Regions from separate parts of the Clostridium sp. AF32-12BH genome, predicted to be linked through region 2. Evidence: riboswitches for the same ligand, from Rfam matches in the RefSeq annotation. Region 2 holds a riboswitch; the other holds the start of a gene.
The links. Region 2 has a riboswitch for FMN ahead of DWZ40_RS16040 (ECF transporter S component). Riboswitches for the same ligand answer to the same signal wherever they lie in the genome.

Region 1 (7,498 bases), on a different contig from region 2:
CTCCTTATTATTTTGTCGTTTTCGCGTGCAGCAAAAATAGGGATGCCGGCCTTTTTGCCTGAACATCCCTCATTTTTTGATCACTTTTTTAAACTTCGGTCATCTGAAATCCCTTTGCTGCCAGACATTTTTCTACGAACTCACAATCGTCTGTGTGAAGAACCATGACCGGCTTTCCAGACTGACGGTTGAAAGACAGGTACTGGTAATTGACATTGATATTGCTCTCTAAGAATGCTGCCAGAACCCGGTTTAAGCTTCCTACTTCATCTTCTACTTCAATGCCGAGTACATTGGTAAGGCGGCATAAGTAACCGGCCTCAGTCAGAATTTCCTGTGCTTTTTCCGGATTGGTAACCACCATGCGGATGATTCCGTATTCCGCACTGTCATTTGTGACAGAACCCAAAATATTGATATCGGCATCCGTCAAAATTCCGGTAACGATCTTAAGCGCACCCTTTTTATTTTCTGCGTATACAGAAACCTGCTTTAACATGTTCTATTTCCTCACTTTCCATTTTCCAACGATTTATCTATTTTCATACAGATTTTTAGTTTTCTTCTTTTATTTTAAACGAAAAATAAGATTCGTCAACATGTTATTCTTTTAGAGTGCAAAAGTTTTCAGTATTTTATCGGTGCTTTTTATCTATGCTTCCAATGCACGGATCAGATTCACCATCTCGATGGCACCGGTCGCGCACTCATACCCCTTATTTCCAGCCTTACTGCCTGCACGCTCGATTGCCTGCTCAATGTTATCGGTGGTCAGCACACCAAACATCACCGGAATGTCACTGTTTAAAGAGACATTTGCAATCCCCTTGGAGACTTCACTGCATACATAATCATAGTGGCTTGTGCTTCCACGGATCACGGCACCCACACAGATTACCGCATCATACTTTTTGCTTTTCGCCATCTTCGACGCGATCAGGGGGATTTCAAAGGCACCTGGCACCCACGCGATATCGATATCTTCCTCTTTGACATCGTGGCGTTTTAAACCATCCAGTGCCCCGCCAACCAGCTTTGATGTAATAAATTCATTAAATCTTGCTGCCACAATTCCTACACGGATTCCTTTTGCTACTACATTTCCTTCCAGTACTCTCATATGTTTGTCCTCTTTCTTCATAATATATTATAAAATGATATAGCAACAGATTTTTTTACCCTCTAATACCGCAGCAGATGCCCCATACGCTGCTGCTTGGTCCGCAGGTAAAACAGATCGTATTTCGTCGCGCTCATCTGGATCGGCACACGCTCTTTGATGGTCATGCCAAACTCCGAAAGCTGATATACTTTATCCGGATTGTTGGTGAGCAGGCGCATGCTCTTTACTCCAAGATCCCGCAGGATCTGTGCACCGATGTAATATTCCCGCTCATCCCCGGCAAAACCAAGTGCCAGATTAGCCTCCAGGGTATCCATGCCCTTTTCCTGCAGTTCATAGGCCTTCAGCTTGTTGATCAGACCGATGCCGCGTCCTTCCTGCCGCATGTAAAGGAGAATGCCACGTCCTTCTTTTTCAATCTGGGTCATGGCTGCCGCAAACTGCTGGCCACAGTCACAGCGCAGGGAACCAAACGTATCGCCGGTCAGACATTCCGAATGAATCCGGCAAAGGACATCTTCCCCATCTCCAATCTCCCCTTTTACCAGTGCGACATGATGTTCGCCATTTAATCGGTTTACATAGCCGTAAGCCACAAATTCTCCGTATTTGGTCGGCATTTTCGTCACAGTCACCCGGTCAACCAGCTGATCCTGGAATTTCCGGTAATTTTTCAGGTCCTGGATCGTGATGAATTTTAAGTCCCATGTTTTTGCCAGTTCCTGCAGTTCGCTGGTGCGCATCATGGTTCCGTCCTCCCGCATGATCTCACAGCAAAGCCCGCATTCCTTTAATCCGGCCAGGCGGCACAGATCCACGGTAGCTTCCGTGTGTCCTTCCCGTTCCAGAACACCATTCTTTTTTGCCAGCAGCGGGAACATGTGTCCCGGTCTGCGAAAGTCCTCCGGCTTTGCATCCTCTGCCACACAGCGCATGGCCGTGACGGAGCGCTCTGCTGCGGAAATTCCGGTCGTCGTATCGACACAATCAATCGAAACCGTAAACGCTGTCTCATGGTTGTCTGTATTATTGGTCACCATCTGAGGAATCTGCAGTTTCTTTACATATTCCTCGGACATCGGCATGCAGATCAGTCCTTTTCCATGGGTTGCCATGAAATTGATATTTTCCGTCGTGGCAAACTCTGCCGCACAGATGAAATCTCCCTCATTTTCCCGGTCCGGATCATCGGTCACCAGAATGATATGTCCTTTGCGAAGTTCTTCTAACGCTTCTTCTACGGTATTGTATTGAAATGCCATAATTTTTCCCTCCTGCCTTGCGTTTTATTAAAATCCATATTGGGTCAGAAATTCTTTTGTAATTTTGCTTTCTGTCTGTTTTTGTCTGGAATCTGGTTGTTCTGGACATTTGCACTCTGTCATTCCCCCACCCAGCAGCCGCTCCACGTATTTCCCGATGATATCATTCTCCAGGTTCACTTTATCTCCTTCTTTCCGCTCTCCCAAAGTTGTCACGGCATTGGTGTGCGGTATCGTGGAAACGGAAAAAGATTTCTCCGTCACCGATGCCACAGTCAGGCTGATCCCATCGATCGTAACGGATCCCTTTTCCACAATATAGCGAAGAATTGCCGGGCTGGCTTCCACAGTATACCAAATTGCATTATCATCCCGCGAAATCTTCCGGATCGTTCCGGTTCCATCCACATGGCCACTTACGATATGACCGCCAAACCGCCCTCCTGCTGCCATTGCCCGCTCCAGGTTCACGTGCATGCCCGGTTTTGCACCTTTTAAGGAAGAACGGTTTAAGGTTTCATGCATTACGTCTGCCGTAAACCCGGAAGTGTCCAGATTCGTTACCGTCAGGCAAATCCCATTGACTGCAATGCTGTCGCCCACTTTGGTACCGGCAAGCACCTGTTTTGCCTGAATGGTCAGCGCCGCCGAATGTGCACCCCAGGTAATCCGTTTTAACGTTCCAATCTCTTCAACGATCCCCGTAAACATCCTGCACCTCGCTTTCCACTAGGAAATCCTCGCCCAGCTTTCGGATTTCTCTGACCTTCAGCCGGACCGCTTCCGAAGGATCTGCCACACCAGGCCCCTCCACCGGCGTTTTGGCTTTTGCACCGCCAAACAGCTTCGGTGCAAGATAAGCATGTACTTCTTTGACAATCCCGCTTTTTAACGCGGACCAGTTTAAGGTACCGCCTCCCTCCAGCAAAATACTGTCGATCTGTTTTTCGCCAAGCAGCTTCATCAGGTCCTTGAGATTCACATGCCCCTCTTCCTCTGAAACTGGCAAAATCTGGCAGCCCGCCTGTTCATAGGGAAGATATCGTTTTTTGTCCGTCTCGCAGACAGCCAGAATTGTAGGAATTTCCCTCGCGGTCTTTACGATTCTGGATTCCATCGGAGTTTTTAAGTGTGTATCACAGATGATCCGGACCGGATTTCTTCCTCCCGGCATGCGGCAGTTCAGCAATGGATCATCTGCCAGTACGGTATTGACCCCCACCATGATGCCACAGTAACGGCTGCGCTCCCGCTGCACCCACGCCCGTGCCTCCTCGCCAGTAACCCATTTGGATGCCCCGGTATATGCCGCAATTTTCCCATCCATGGTCATGGCATATTTTAAAACCACATAGGGAGTTTTTCTGCGGATGTAATGGAAAAACACCGGATTTAGCGCATCGCATTCTTCTTTCAGCACATGGGTTTCTACCAGAATGCCGCGTTCCCGCAAATACTGGATTCCCTTTCCGGCAACCAGTGGATTCGGATCATCCGATCCCACAAAAACCCGCTTGATCCCCGCCTGCACGATTGCCTCTACGCAGGGAGGCTGTTTTCCATAGTGGCAGCATGGCTCTAACGTGACATAGAGGTCTGCCCCCTCCGTCGGCTCCATACAGGCACGGAGCGCATTGCGCTCTGCATGAAGTTCCCCATACCGCGCATGGTATCCTTCCCCGATGATTCTCCCGTCTTTTACCACCACGGCGCCTACCATCGGATTCGGACTGGTCCAGCCTTCGCCTTTTTTCGCCAGTTCCACTGCCCGGCGCATATAATCCTGTTTTGTCAAAGACTCCTTCCTCCATTTCCTGTTCGCATAAGTATCAAGCAGAAGGATGGTTAACGTCAGATGCACCACAGATACTTCTGAGTTATGCAATACAGAAAAAAGCAGATCCAAAGAATCAATATTCTTCAGAACTTGCTTTTCTTTTTGTACTGTTTTTCCGTTATTTTTGAATTTTCCGTATCCTGTAAACCATTTTCCAAATCATGAAAAAGAACTCTCTTTGTTCCTGCTCACGAAATCACGAAAAATGCGATCTGCATGTTCCATTTGTTTCATAAAACACAATTCCTATGAAATAAAAGAAGCTCTGAAATTTTCATTCCAGAGCGGTTATCACAAATACGGTATTTTCAAAAATATAAGAAATACACGATCATTCTTCTTTCATCCAGACTATACTGTCGGCTTCGGAATTGCACCGAATCATGCCTTGCGGCTCGTGGGCTTTACCACCGGTGGAGAATTTCGCTCCGCCCTGAAGACTTTATGCTTTTTACGAGTGGTATTATTGCACATTTCTATAGGAAAGTCAAGATATGGTGTAAAATTGGTGTAATCCTGTGTGAATCCAGATTCATGAAACTATAACAGGTCCAAAAGCACATCATAAAGCTGGAAATTATTGTTTACAACCAGCAGCAGCTTTTCTTTTGCACCATTCAGCTGATGAAACAGCTTCCGCACAGTATGATTTTCGGAGCGCAAATATTTATTCTCATCATAGAAATACTGCTCATCCAACATCACTGCCAAGCAATCCGGTGTTTTTCCTGTTACCATATGTTCTGACAAAAGTTGATATCCCTGTTCTTTTGCATACTGAATCAAATTTTCTGCTTCCTGGTTATTGTTGGCATAAAACACAGTAACATTTGGAAAGTGTCTGGTAACTTTCCGCTCTGGAAGATGCATCATATTTTGAATAAAAGCTGAAAGTTCCGCATTGGTCCGGATCCGATTTGTCAGACGAAACATCCAAACCTCAGCAAGATTTTCCAACTCCTGTTTTATGCTTTGATCCGCTTCTTCCGGTGAAACCGGGCTCTCATCGTCACTGGAAAAAATAACCGGACGACTTCCAGCCAGGTTTACAATCCTATGTAATACATCCTGACTCAGTAAATGTGCTTCATCAACCAGAACGGCACTGTACTCATCTAATTTTGTTTCTTCTGTAATTTGCGAATCCGAAATCCAGATCATACGCAGCAGGCGTTCATGAAGTTTTTTCCATTTCTGCCCGGAAGTTCCACAGTGAATCATGCAGACCTTTTGCCGGACAGAAAGTTTCATGGCAATGTCATACAGGAGCAAGGTTTTTCCCGTTCCTGGAAGCCCAGAAAACCAGTAATACCCTCTTCGTTCTGTCCTGATTCTTCTTAGAATCTGCCGTTCGATATCTTTCTGCTGCGCTGTCAGAAAATATTCCTTTCTCAGGAAACGTTCAGGCTGTGTCAGCGGCGAGATCAGATACCATTCCGCCTGAAACAATGTTTCCAGATTTCCCGTGTATTCTGGGCTTTTCTCCTGCAATTCCTCACACAACTGTTTCCAGTCTGTGTCAGCAATATGGTCATGATTTGTCAGACGCACCAACCGGTTCTGACTGCTGATGTAAGTGTAAGATTTGATCGGTTTTCCAAGTACAGACAAATAATAGCGGTTCTGTATCAGCTGCCTGCGTATGGCATCTTCGGAAACCGCACCGCTTTTCAGTTCAATGTTTACAATCTGGTTTTCCTTCACCTGGAGCAGGTCAAATTCCTTTCCAAGCCGTGGAATCTGAAAGGAGTAGAAAAAGCGCAGGCGGTATACATGCTCCATATGAGCTTCCAGCTGATCTACCAGGGCTTTCATGCTATTCAGTTCCCATGTACGAAACTTCAGTGGCTTTTCTCGTTCAGATAAATGATACTCCAGTTTGGTAAGATTGGTCAGGTTCTGTTCTCTTGTCAGTGCATAAATTGGTATTGACTTCATTGTTTCCTTACTCTCTCCGCTATATTCTTCCAGTTTTGATTCATCTGCGCTTTGCCTCTGGCTTTACTGCCCCAATAGCCAGGATGCCTTTCATAGCTTCATCATACCACACAAACAAATCCCGAACAATCTGCCATTCTAATTTGACCTGATTCTTTTTTCTCCATTTTCCTTTTCTCCTCCGCTATTCAGTGCTATAATGAAACGGCAAAGCAGTCACGTGACTTCGTCACGGAATCGACTGCACAAACGGAGGTTAACCCACATGAATTTACAACAATCAATCCTAGAAAACCTTGATATAAATTATTCTTATACGCTGGCGAAGCGCATGGAACAGTTCCGCTCCAACCCAGTGCTTGGTTACCGGCCGGCCGGTTCCAAAGCAGAATTTGAGACCGGCGAAATGCTGAAACAGGAAATGGAAGCCATCGGTCTTTCCAACGTCACGAAAGATGCCATAAAGGTAGACGGCTGGGAATTTAAAAAGGCAGTGCTTTCCTATACCGATGAAAATGGGACCCGGCACGAGATTCAGCTCGGTGCTTACCAGACCACCTTTGTGACCGATGGTCCGAAAGACTTTTCCCTGATGTATCTCGGAAAAGGAACTGCTGCCGACTACGAAGGCAAAGACATTACCGGGAAGCTGGTTCTGGTCGACATCAACCAGCGAGACGAATGGTGGATCAATTATCCGGTCTATCAGGCTCATTTAAAAGGTGCTGCCGCGCTGATCGCTGTACAGAGCGGCGGCTACGGCGAGATTGACGATGAGGCGCTGAATGCGCAGGATATCGCCGGACCGGAAAATGCGCCTGCGTTTTCTATCTCCAGAAAAGATGCAGACCCGTTAAAGAGTCTGCTCCTTGCAAAAGAAGCTGCTTCTAACACACACATAGATGCGGATGCCCCTGCAGGCGATACCGCGCTTACTTCCGAGATTACCGTAACCCTGGATGCAGACAGCCGCGTAACCCGTGACTGCACCACTTACAATATCGTGGGATCGATTCCGGGAAAGCATGCAGACCGTATGATCCTGTTATCTGCCCACTATGACTCTTACTTCAGTGGTTTCCAGGACGATAACACCGCGGTTGCGCTGATGTTTGGAATCGCGAAAGCACTTTTAAAAAGCGGCATGAAGCCAAACAACACCATTGTAATCTGTGCGATGGCTGCAGAGGAATGGGGGGTTGTAGACTCCAACTTCGACTGGTCGACCGGCGCTTACGAGCAGGTGTTTACCGCGCATCCGGAGTGGGTTGGAAAGGTCATCGCCGATTTAAACTTTGAGCTTCCGGCGCTTGCACACGGCACCCGTGCCCGCATCCG
Region 2 (7,498 bases):
TCTGGCAGATCAGCGCATGGAAGATTTCATAGCGCGCCAGGCGGCTGTGGTTTAACCCGGTCAGATGGTTTTGATCATAATATCGCGCCATATATTCGTACATGGAGAACGCGTTCTCAAATTCCTGTTCAAACAGCTTCAGCGTTTTTAAGAACTGGCGGCTGTTGTAATACACCTCCACCATATTCTCCACGCCCTTTAAGCAGAGCACATCGCCGTAGGGCAGCCATTTGGTCGACAGCACCTCGTACGGAGCTTTTCCCCGGTACTGCAAATCGTAATCCTGCACCTTTTCATGCATGTAAGAACCTTTCAGGACTTTCAGAAAGCCCAGCTGGAACTGCTCCGGTTCCATGGAATACACCTCATTAAAAGAACGTCCGAACGAATCGTAGTCCTCAAAGGGAAGTCCTGCGATCAGATCCAGATGCTGATGCACATTTTTTCCGGCATTGATCCGCTCCACCACATAGCGCAGGCGGTCTAAGTCCATCTTCCGGTGGATTTCCCGGATCGTATCCGGATTGGTGCTCTGCACACCGATTTCCAGCTGGATCAGTCCCGGACGCATCCGGCTGATCAGTTCCAGTTCTTCTTCATCCAGAAGATCCGCCGCAATCTCAAAGTGGAAATTGGTCACACCATTATCATGTTCCAGAATATGCTTCCAGATCGCCATGGCATGACTCTTTTTTGCATTAAAGGTCCGGTCCACAAATTTTACCTGCGGCACCTTCCGTTCCAGAAAGAAATCCAGTTCCTGAAGCACCAGCTTTACGTCCCGGAATCGGACGGATTTGTCAATCGAAGACAGACAGTAACTGCAGGAAAACGGACAGCCACGGCTGCTCTCATAATAAACGATGCGGTTCTCGAAACCATCCAGGCTCGGATATAAAAATGGGATCCGGCTCATATCCATGACCGGGCGGATCGGCTGGTCACAGATTGTTCCGTCTACACCATGGTAAGTCAGACCGGCAACCTGCTTCATCTGCTGCCAGAAGTCAGTCTCTCTGCCATTTCGTGCCTGGGATGAAATTTCATGCTCTGAATCTGATTGTGTACCCTGATTGCTGTTTTCCATTTTACATTCTGTCTTCGCGTCTGTATGAGCCCCTCCATTCTGCGAATCTCTCCTGAGACTCCGCACCGTGCATCCCAGCGTCCGGTAACAATTCAAGAGCCCGGCAAACATCTCCTCGCCTTCGCCCTTCATAATGCCAAACACCTCCGGCTCCCGCAAAAGAAGCTCCGGCGCGTCGTAGGAAACTTCCGGACCGCCAAGCCAGATATCGGTCTCCGGAAGCACCTTATGAATATCCCGCACAAGATCCAACGCATAGGAAATGTTCCAGATATAACAGGAAATCCCGATCAGATCCGGTTTTCTCCGGTAAATGTCTTCCAGGATCAGCTCCATCTGGTTGTTGATGGTGTACTCTGCAATTTCCACCTGCATCCTGCATCCGGCTCCCCGGTTTTCTTTTGCAGCCGCCGTCAGACCTGCTGCAGCAGAACTCGTTGGCGCTTCCGTCTCAGGCACACAAGGGAGACCATCCTCGAAACGATTCTGGTCTCCCTGTACGGATTCTGCCGCGCCCTGGGACTCGGCAAACATTTTTAAACTGTACACTCCCGGATTGGAGTGAATATATTTGGCATTGATCGCCGTCAGTAAAAACTTCATATCTTATACGTCAATCTCAATCTTTCTTCCGGTCTGGTCATACTGGTAATACCGCACGCCTGCTGCATTCAGCATGCGCTTGGAAGCCCGCACGGACGGAGAATCCGGATATTTATCTTCCTTATAAATAATGGTTTTGATTCCCGCCTGAATGATTGCTTTCGCGCACTCATTGCAGGGGAAAAGTGTCACATAGATCTTGCTGCCTTCCAGGCTTCCGCCGCGGTAATTCAAAATCGCGTTCAGCTCACTGTGTGTCACATACAGATATTTGGTGCTGTACGGATCAGCATCCTCCTGCTCGCGCCCCCACGGGAACTCATCGTCCGAGCAGCCTTTTGGGAAACCGTTGTAGCCCATGGACATGATCTTGTTATCTTCACTGACAATGCAGGCGCCCACCTGGGTATTCGGATCCTTTGAGCGGCGGCCGGATAAATCCGCCACACCCATAAAATATTCATCCCAGGAAATGTAATCTGCACGTTTCTTTGAATTGCTCATATCGCTCCTCCTGTTCTCACAATCCTGTGCTTTTTCCAACCGGCACCAGCTATGCACAAGTCGATATATCAAGCACGGAACTCCTGTTTCCTGTTCACACCTTCAGCACATGGTATCCGGCGGCTTTCGTCAGCCGGTTCATGATTGCCTGTCCCAGATGGTCCTTCGAAAAGCTTTCGGAATAAATGCAGTCCACGTCCAGGTCATCGAACTCTCTTAGCACAGCAAACAGATTGTGGGCAATGGTTTCTTCCTTCGCGCGAAGTCCCACACTGCGAACCTCTCCCTGCGGATAACGCGCCTTTGTCTCATCGGTACAGATTACGCCGACCTTTTTGCCCTCCGCAAGCTTCTCTTTCACCAGTTCGTTGATGGTTTCCACCACCTTACCAGTCTCACCCTCTATCAGCTGCAGATCTGCATGCGGTGCATAATGGCGGTATTTCATGCCCGGTGCCTTCGGCCGCAGATCCGCACTTGGCGGTGCCTGGATTGCCGGATCAATCTCTACCTGTCCTACGGTCTCGCGCAGCATCTCCATGGTAATTGCACCCGGACGAAGCAACGTCGGCACATCACCGGATACGTCCACGATCGTAGACTCTACCCCGATTCCCACCGGACCGCCATCCAGGATCATCTCAATCTTGCCTTCCATGTCCTGCCATACATGCTGTGCCGTGGTCGGGCTTGGTCTGCCGGAAGTATTGGCACTCGGTGCTGCCACCGGAACCCCGGCCAGTTTGATCAGACGGTTTGCCACCGGGTCACTCGGCATACGGACTGCTACCGTATCCAGCCCGCCGGTCGTTCCGTAAGGCACAATGTCACTTTTCGGAAATACCATGGTCAGCGGTCCCGGCCAGAATGCCTCCGCCAGCTTCCTGCCCGCCTCCGGAATGTATGCTACAAGCGGTTCCAGTTCGTCCAGACAGGAAATATGCGCGATCAGCGGGTTGTCGGACGGGCGGCCCTTTGCTGCGTAAATTTTCTTAGCCGCAGTCTCATCCAGTGCATTCGCGCCAAGACCATACACCGTCTCGGTCGGAAATGCCACCAGACCTCCGGTTCTTAGAATTTCAGCTGCCTCAGCCAGTTCCTCATCTTTGATCTGTTTTGTATCTTCTATTTTTACCAGTTTTGTATTCATACGTTTACCTTCTTTGCAATCCTGCAGCAACATGATACCGGTGTGCTGCCAAGGCTGTGTCCACATGATTATTTCCGGCATAAAACCTTACCTTTTTGCCGGTCTGTTTCTGCCTTATCATAACACAAGACACCCTGCGGTGCAAGATAGACCGCAGGGTGTCTGACTATAAGTTTTCTATATTATTTATGCATTCACGCGTTTCTCATTTTTTACAGTTTTGTGTGTTCCAATGCTATGGATCAGCACACTGACGCGTTTATAAACCAGTGCAGTCACCACGGACACAATGATTCCTTTGACCACATTGAACGGTCCGACGCAGAACAATGCAAAGGTCCATACACTTCCAACCGCCGGGTTGATGGCTGCGCCTGCTGCCAGAATGGTTTCCATCGGCATGAAGTTGGAATAGAACGGAAGCATAACCAGAGCATTTGCTACCACACCAACCGCTGCCATACAGATGGTTCCCAACACAAGTCCTGTCATCGCGCCTTTTCTGGTGTGGGAAATTTTATAGATCAGACCTGCCGGAATGACCAGGGCACAGGAGATCACCAGGTTCGCAAACTCTCCTACAAATCCGGTACTGGTCGGCTTCAATACCAGCTTTACCAGAATTTTTACGACTTCCATGATCGCACCGGCTGCCGGTCCCATGGCAAAGGTTCCGATCAGCACCGGTACCTCGCTGACATCCAGTCCGTAAAAGCTTGGTGCCAGAAACGGAAGCGGAAACTCAAACAGCATCAGCACACCTGCAAGAGCACCAAACATTCCCATCAATACAACATTTTTCGTAGTCAGTAACTTTTCTTTCATGTCTTTTCCCTCCTGAAATAGATTGGTCGTGTCACTGTTCATGCATTGCGCAAACAGTAACGTGTAAGTTCATCATTCAGAGGAATCGTGTGAAATGTGAAAATCAGCAGATGCGCTGCCATACCGCCTCGATATACCATACAACGAAAAATCCCCCGGATATCGCTACCCGGGGGACTTGAGTCGTTCATGCTGCCATTACAGGTCTTGCTGTAAAAGCTTTCACACAATTTCTTCTCTCATCCAGACTATACTGTCGGTTTTGGAATTTCACCAAATCAGCTGCGCAAAGCAGGTCGCGGACTGTAACCGCCGGTGGGGAATCGCACCCCGCCCCGAAGAACTTATCATTGCCTTAACTATAGTACATCTTTTTCAAAAAATCAAGTAAATTTATACAAGACCGATCATGCTTAAGATCATCAGCAGTACCATGCCGACACATCCGCCAAATGCTGCCATCGGGCTGACATATTTCAGATACTGCGGCAGGTCTACGTTGAATACCTCCTGACACATCCAGCATCCGGAGTCATTGACATGACCAAACAGAACGGTGCCAAGACCGATTGCCAGGGTAACTGCTACCGGTGACAGACCAAGCATGTTCATGATTGGCAGGCAGATACCTGCTGCTGCCATGGATGCAGTTGCCATGGAACCTGCTGCTGCACGCATAACAGCTGCGATAATAAATGGAATCAGAATCATCGGAATACCGGATTTTGCAACAACCTCTGCGATCTCAGATACAACCGGCTGGCTGGAAAGTACAGATGCAAATGCTGCACCCATTGCGGTCACCATAAGAACCATTGCAGAAACATCGATCGCACGTTTTACCCAGTTGCCCATACCAAGCTCCAGAAGGCTTGCATTCTCGCTGATCTTTTCTGTGCGGTTTGCATTGCGGAGCATTTTTGCCTTGATCTTTCCATTGGTCAGGATCAGGATGATGATGCCAACCAGCATTGCGATCGATTTGTTTCCGATAAAGTTGATTACCTGAAGTACACCGCTGTCCTCTGGAAGAACCATGGCACAGATCGATGCTGCTGCGATCAGTCCAGCCGGAACGATCAGCGGAAGGAAGGCGATCAGGGCATTCGGGATATCCGGTTCTTTCATCAGAAGGCTCTCTACGCTGTCATCGCCATCTTTGACCGGCTCGATACCAACGGTATATTCCGGCTTCGGTGCTGCATAGGAAGCATGCTCTGTCATCCAGCGGATGGTCAGCGCATAAATGATGATAAGGGATGCCAGACAGATTACCAGGCCCCAGAGAATTACCATACCAACATCTGCACCAAGCAGAATTGCTACTGCCAGGATTGCTGCAGATGGTGGAACAACACCATGTGTGAACCATACAGCAGTAATGACATACGGAGTAACTACAGCCATGTTCATGTTTTTACGCTTTGCAATGGTTGCTGCGATCGGTGCAGTCAGAAGCTGTGAAATATCACCAAATACGGAAATCGCCATAACAAATGCGGTTAATGCCGGAGCCAGTTCCAGGTGTTTGCCACGGAACAGCTTTACAAAGAAGTTACTGATTGCAACGGCTGCGCCGGAATCCTGCACACCCATGGCAAGGATCGCACCGAAAAGGACCGGCAGACCAATGCTTCCAAGGCTCTTTCCGAACGAACCGGTAATGTTGTTTAAACTCTCAATCGGTGAAGTGCCAAAGAAAATAGAGAGTCCCATTGCGGTAAAGAACAGCGCCATAAAGCTGTTCATTTTCAGTTTCAAAGTCAATACAAGCAAGATCACGATCGATATGATCAGTGCAAGCATGTAAATAAGTGGTGTCATTGTCATAGTAATTCCCCCTAATTTTATCCTATCATTCTCTAGAACACCCGGATTTTTTCTGCTGCATCCCAGTCAATCTCAATGCCAAGACCCGGAAGCTGCGGAACATAGAAATTCATATGTTCATCATGCTCAAACGGTGTTTTCAGCACACCGGTCTTTAATATGTTCTGGTTTTCCTCACTCTCAATCGCCTCTGTATTCGGAAGGCTTCCTGCCAGCTGCAGGCTTGCTGCAAAATGAATACAGGAACCAAACGAATGCAGGGAAACCGGTTTGGAAAAGCCCTGTGCCGCAAGACCAATCTTGCGCAGCTCAGAGAAACCGCCGCCCCAGCCGATATCCGGCTGAACAATATCCATTGCATTTTCCTTCAGCAGACGGGCAAAGTTTTTGCAGCCCTGGGTTGTCTCATAGCCCATAAGCGCGATCTCCATAAGTTCTGTGCGCAGCTGCTTTAATCCTTCCTCATCTTCAAAGAGAATCGGCTCCTCCAGCCAGCTAAGGCCGGCACTCCGAAAATCACGTACCGCATTCAGCACTGCCTCGACCGGCCATGCCGCGTTGATATCGGCTGCCACCCGGCCACGCAGGCCAACCAGTTCGCGGGTTGCTGCAATCCGGCGGATATCCTCGTCATAGCTGACCGCAAATTCCGTACTTGCCGTATAATTCACTGCATTTCCTGCGATTTCCGGATTTCGTCCAATCTTAATCTTGACATCCTGATATCCCTTTTTCAGATATCCTTCAATCTCTTTCTTTAAACCATCCAGGTCTTTTCCCGGTGCATAAAAGCCGCCGCTTGCATACGCCGGAACACGGTCGGAATGTGCCCCGAGGAGCCTGCTTACCGGCATCTTCGCTGCCTTTCCGAGGATATCCCAGAGGGCAATATCAATGCCGCTGATGCATCCCATCACCAGACCGGTACGGCCATTCGGAACATTTCTCCAGTACATTTTCTGCCAGAGCAGTTCAATATTCTGTGGATCTTCCCCGATAATGGCCGGTGCCAGCTGGTCTTCCACAATGTGTTTGGCGATCACCAGAGGACTTCCATAGCAGAATGCCTCTCCAACACCGTAAATCTCCGTATCCGTCTCAATCCGGATCCAAAGCGCCTGGCGGGCTCTGCACACGGACATGGCATCGCTCATGACCGGACATTCCCAGCGCAGACCTATCGTTTTTACTGCCGTGATCTTCATGCGAATTCTCCTTCCTTTTTCTGACTTTATCGTAGCACAGCCGCCACGTTATGCCAAATTGGTAAATTTGAATCCGGGAATTAAAATAATTAATGTTCAGGAATTTGATTTAACGTTTTTTTATTTGACTTAGAGAACGACATTTCATAGAATAAAAAGATAACAACAGCTCGGATTGACCGGTAAGTTCCGACCGATCTGCAATTTTCAAAAGAGAAGGTGACATCCATGGACCTGCATTATCTGGAATATATCATTGAAATCGCAAACATGCACAGCATTTCCCGCGCGGCA

Region 1: it holds a riboswitch for FMN, as region 2 does, so the genes downstream of both, ribD (bifunctional diaminohydroxyphosphoribosylaminopyrimidine deaminase/5-amino-6-(5-phosphoribosylamino)uracil reductase RibD) here and DWZ40_RS16040 (ECF transporter S component) in region 2, are expected to answer to the same signal.

What each region holds. Positions count from the first base shown of each region.
Region 1 is NZ_QUEH01000009.1:30,831-38,328, forward strand. It holds gene DWZ40_RS10400 (ACT domain-containing protein) at 89-499, opposite strand; gene ribE (6,7-dimethyl-8-ribityllumazine synthase) at 653-1,120, opposite strand; gene DWZ40_RS10410 (bifunctional 3,4-dihydroxy-2-butanone-4-phosphate synthase/GTP cyclohydrolase II) at 1,183-2,385, opposite strand; gene DWZ40_RS10415 (riboflavin synthase) at 2,413-3,096, opposite strand; gene ribD (bifunctional diaminohydroxyphosphoribosylaminopyrimidine deaminase/5-amino-6-(5-phosphoribosylamino)uracil reductase RibD) at 3,077-4,180, opposite strand; FMN riboswitch at 4,553-4,667, opposite strand; gene DWZ40_RS10425 (DNA/RNA helicase domain-containing protein) at 4,763-6,160, opposite strand; gene DWZ40_RS10430 (M28 family peptidase) at 6,426-7,498, shown strand, end outside.
Region 2 is NZ_QUEH01000018.1:50,301-57,798, forward strand. It holds gene DWZ40_RS16025 (B12-binding domain-containing radical SAM protein) at 1-1,690, opposite strand, end outside; gene DWZ40_RS16030 (dCMP deaminase family protein) at 1,694-2,194, opposite strand; gene DWZ40_RS16035 (L-threonylcarbamoyladenylate synthase) at 2,289-3,344, opposite strand; gene DWZ40_RS16040 (ECF transporter S component) at 3,531-4,169, opposite strand; FMN riboswitch at 4,397-4,516, opposite strand; gene DWZ40_RS16045 (hypothetical protein) at 4,563-5,999, opposite strand; gene DWZ40_RS16050 (mandelate racemase/muconate lactonizing enzyme family protein) at 6,032-7,204, opposite strand; gene DWZ40_RS16055 (LysR family transcriptional regulator) at 7,433-7,498, shown strand, end outside.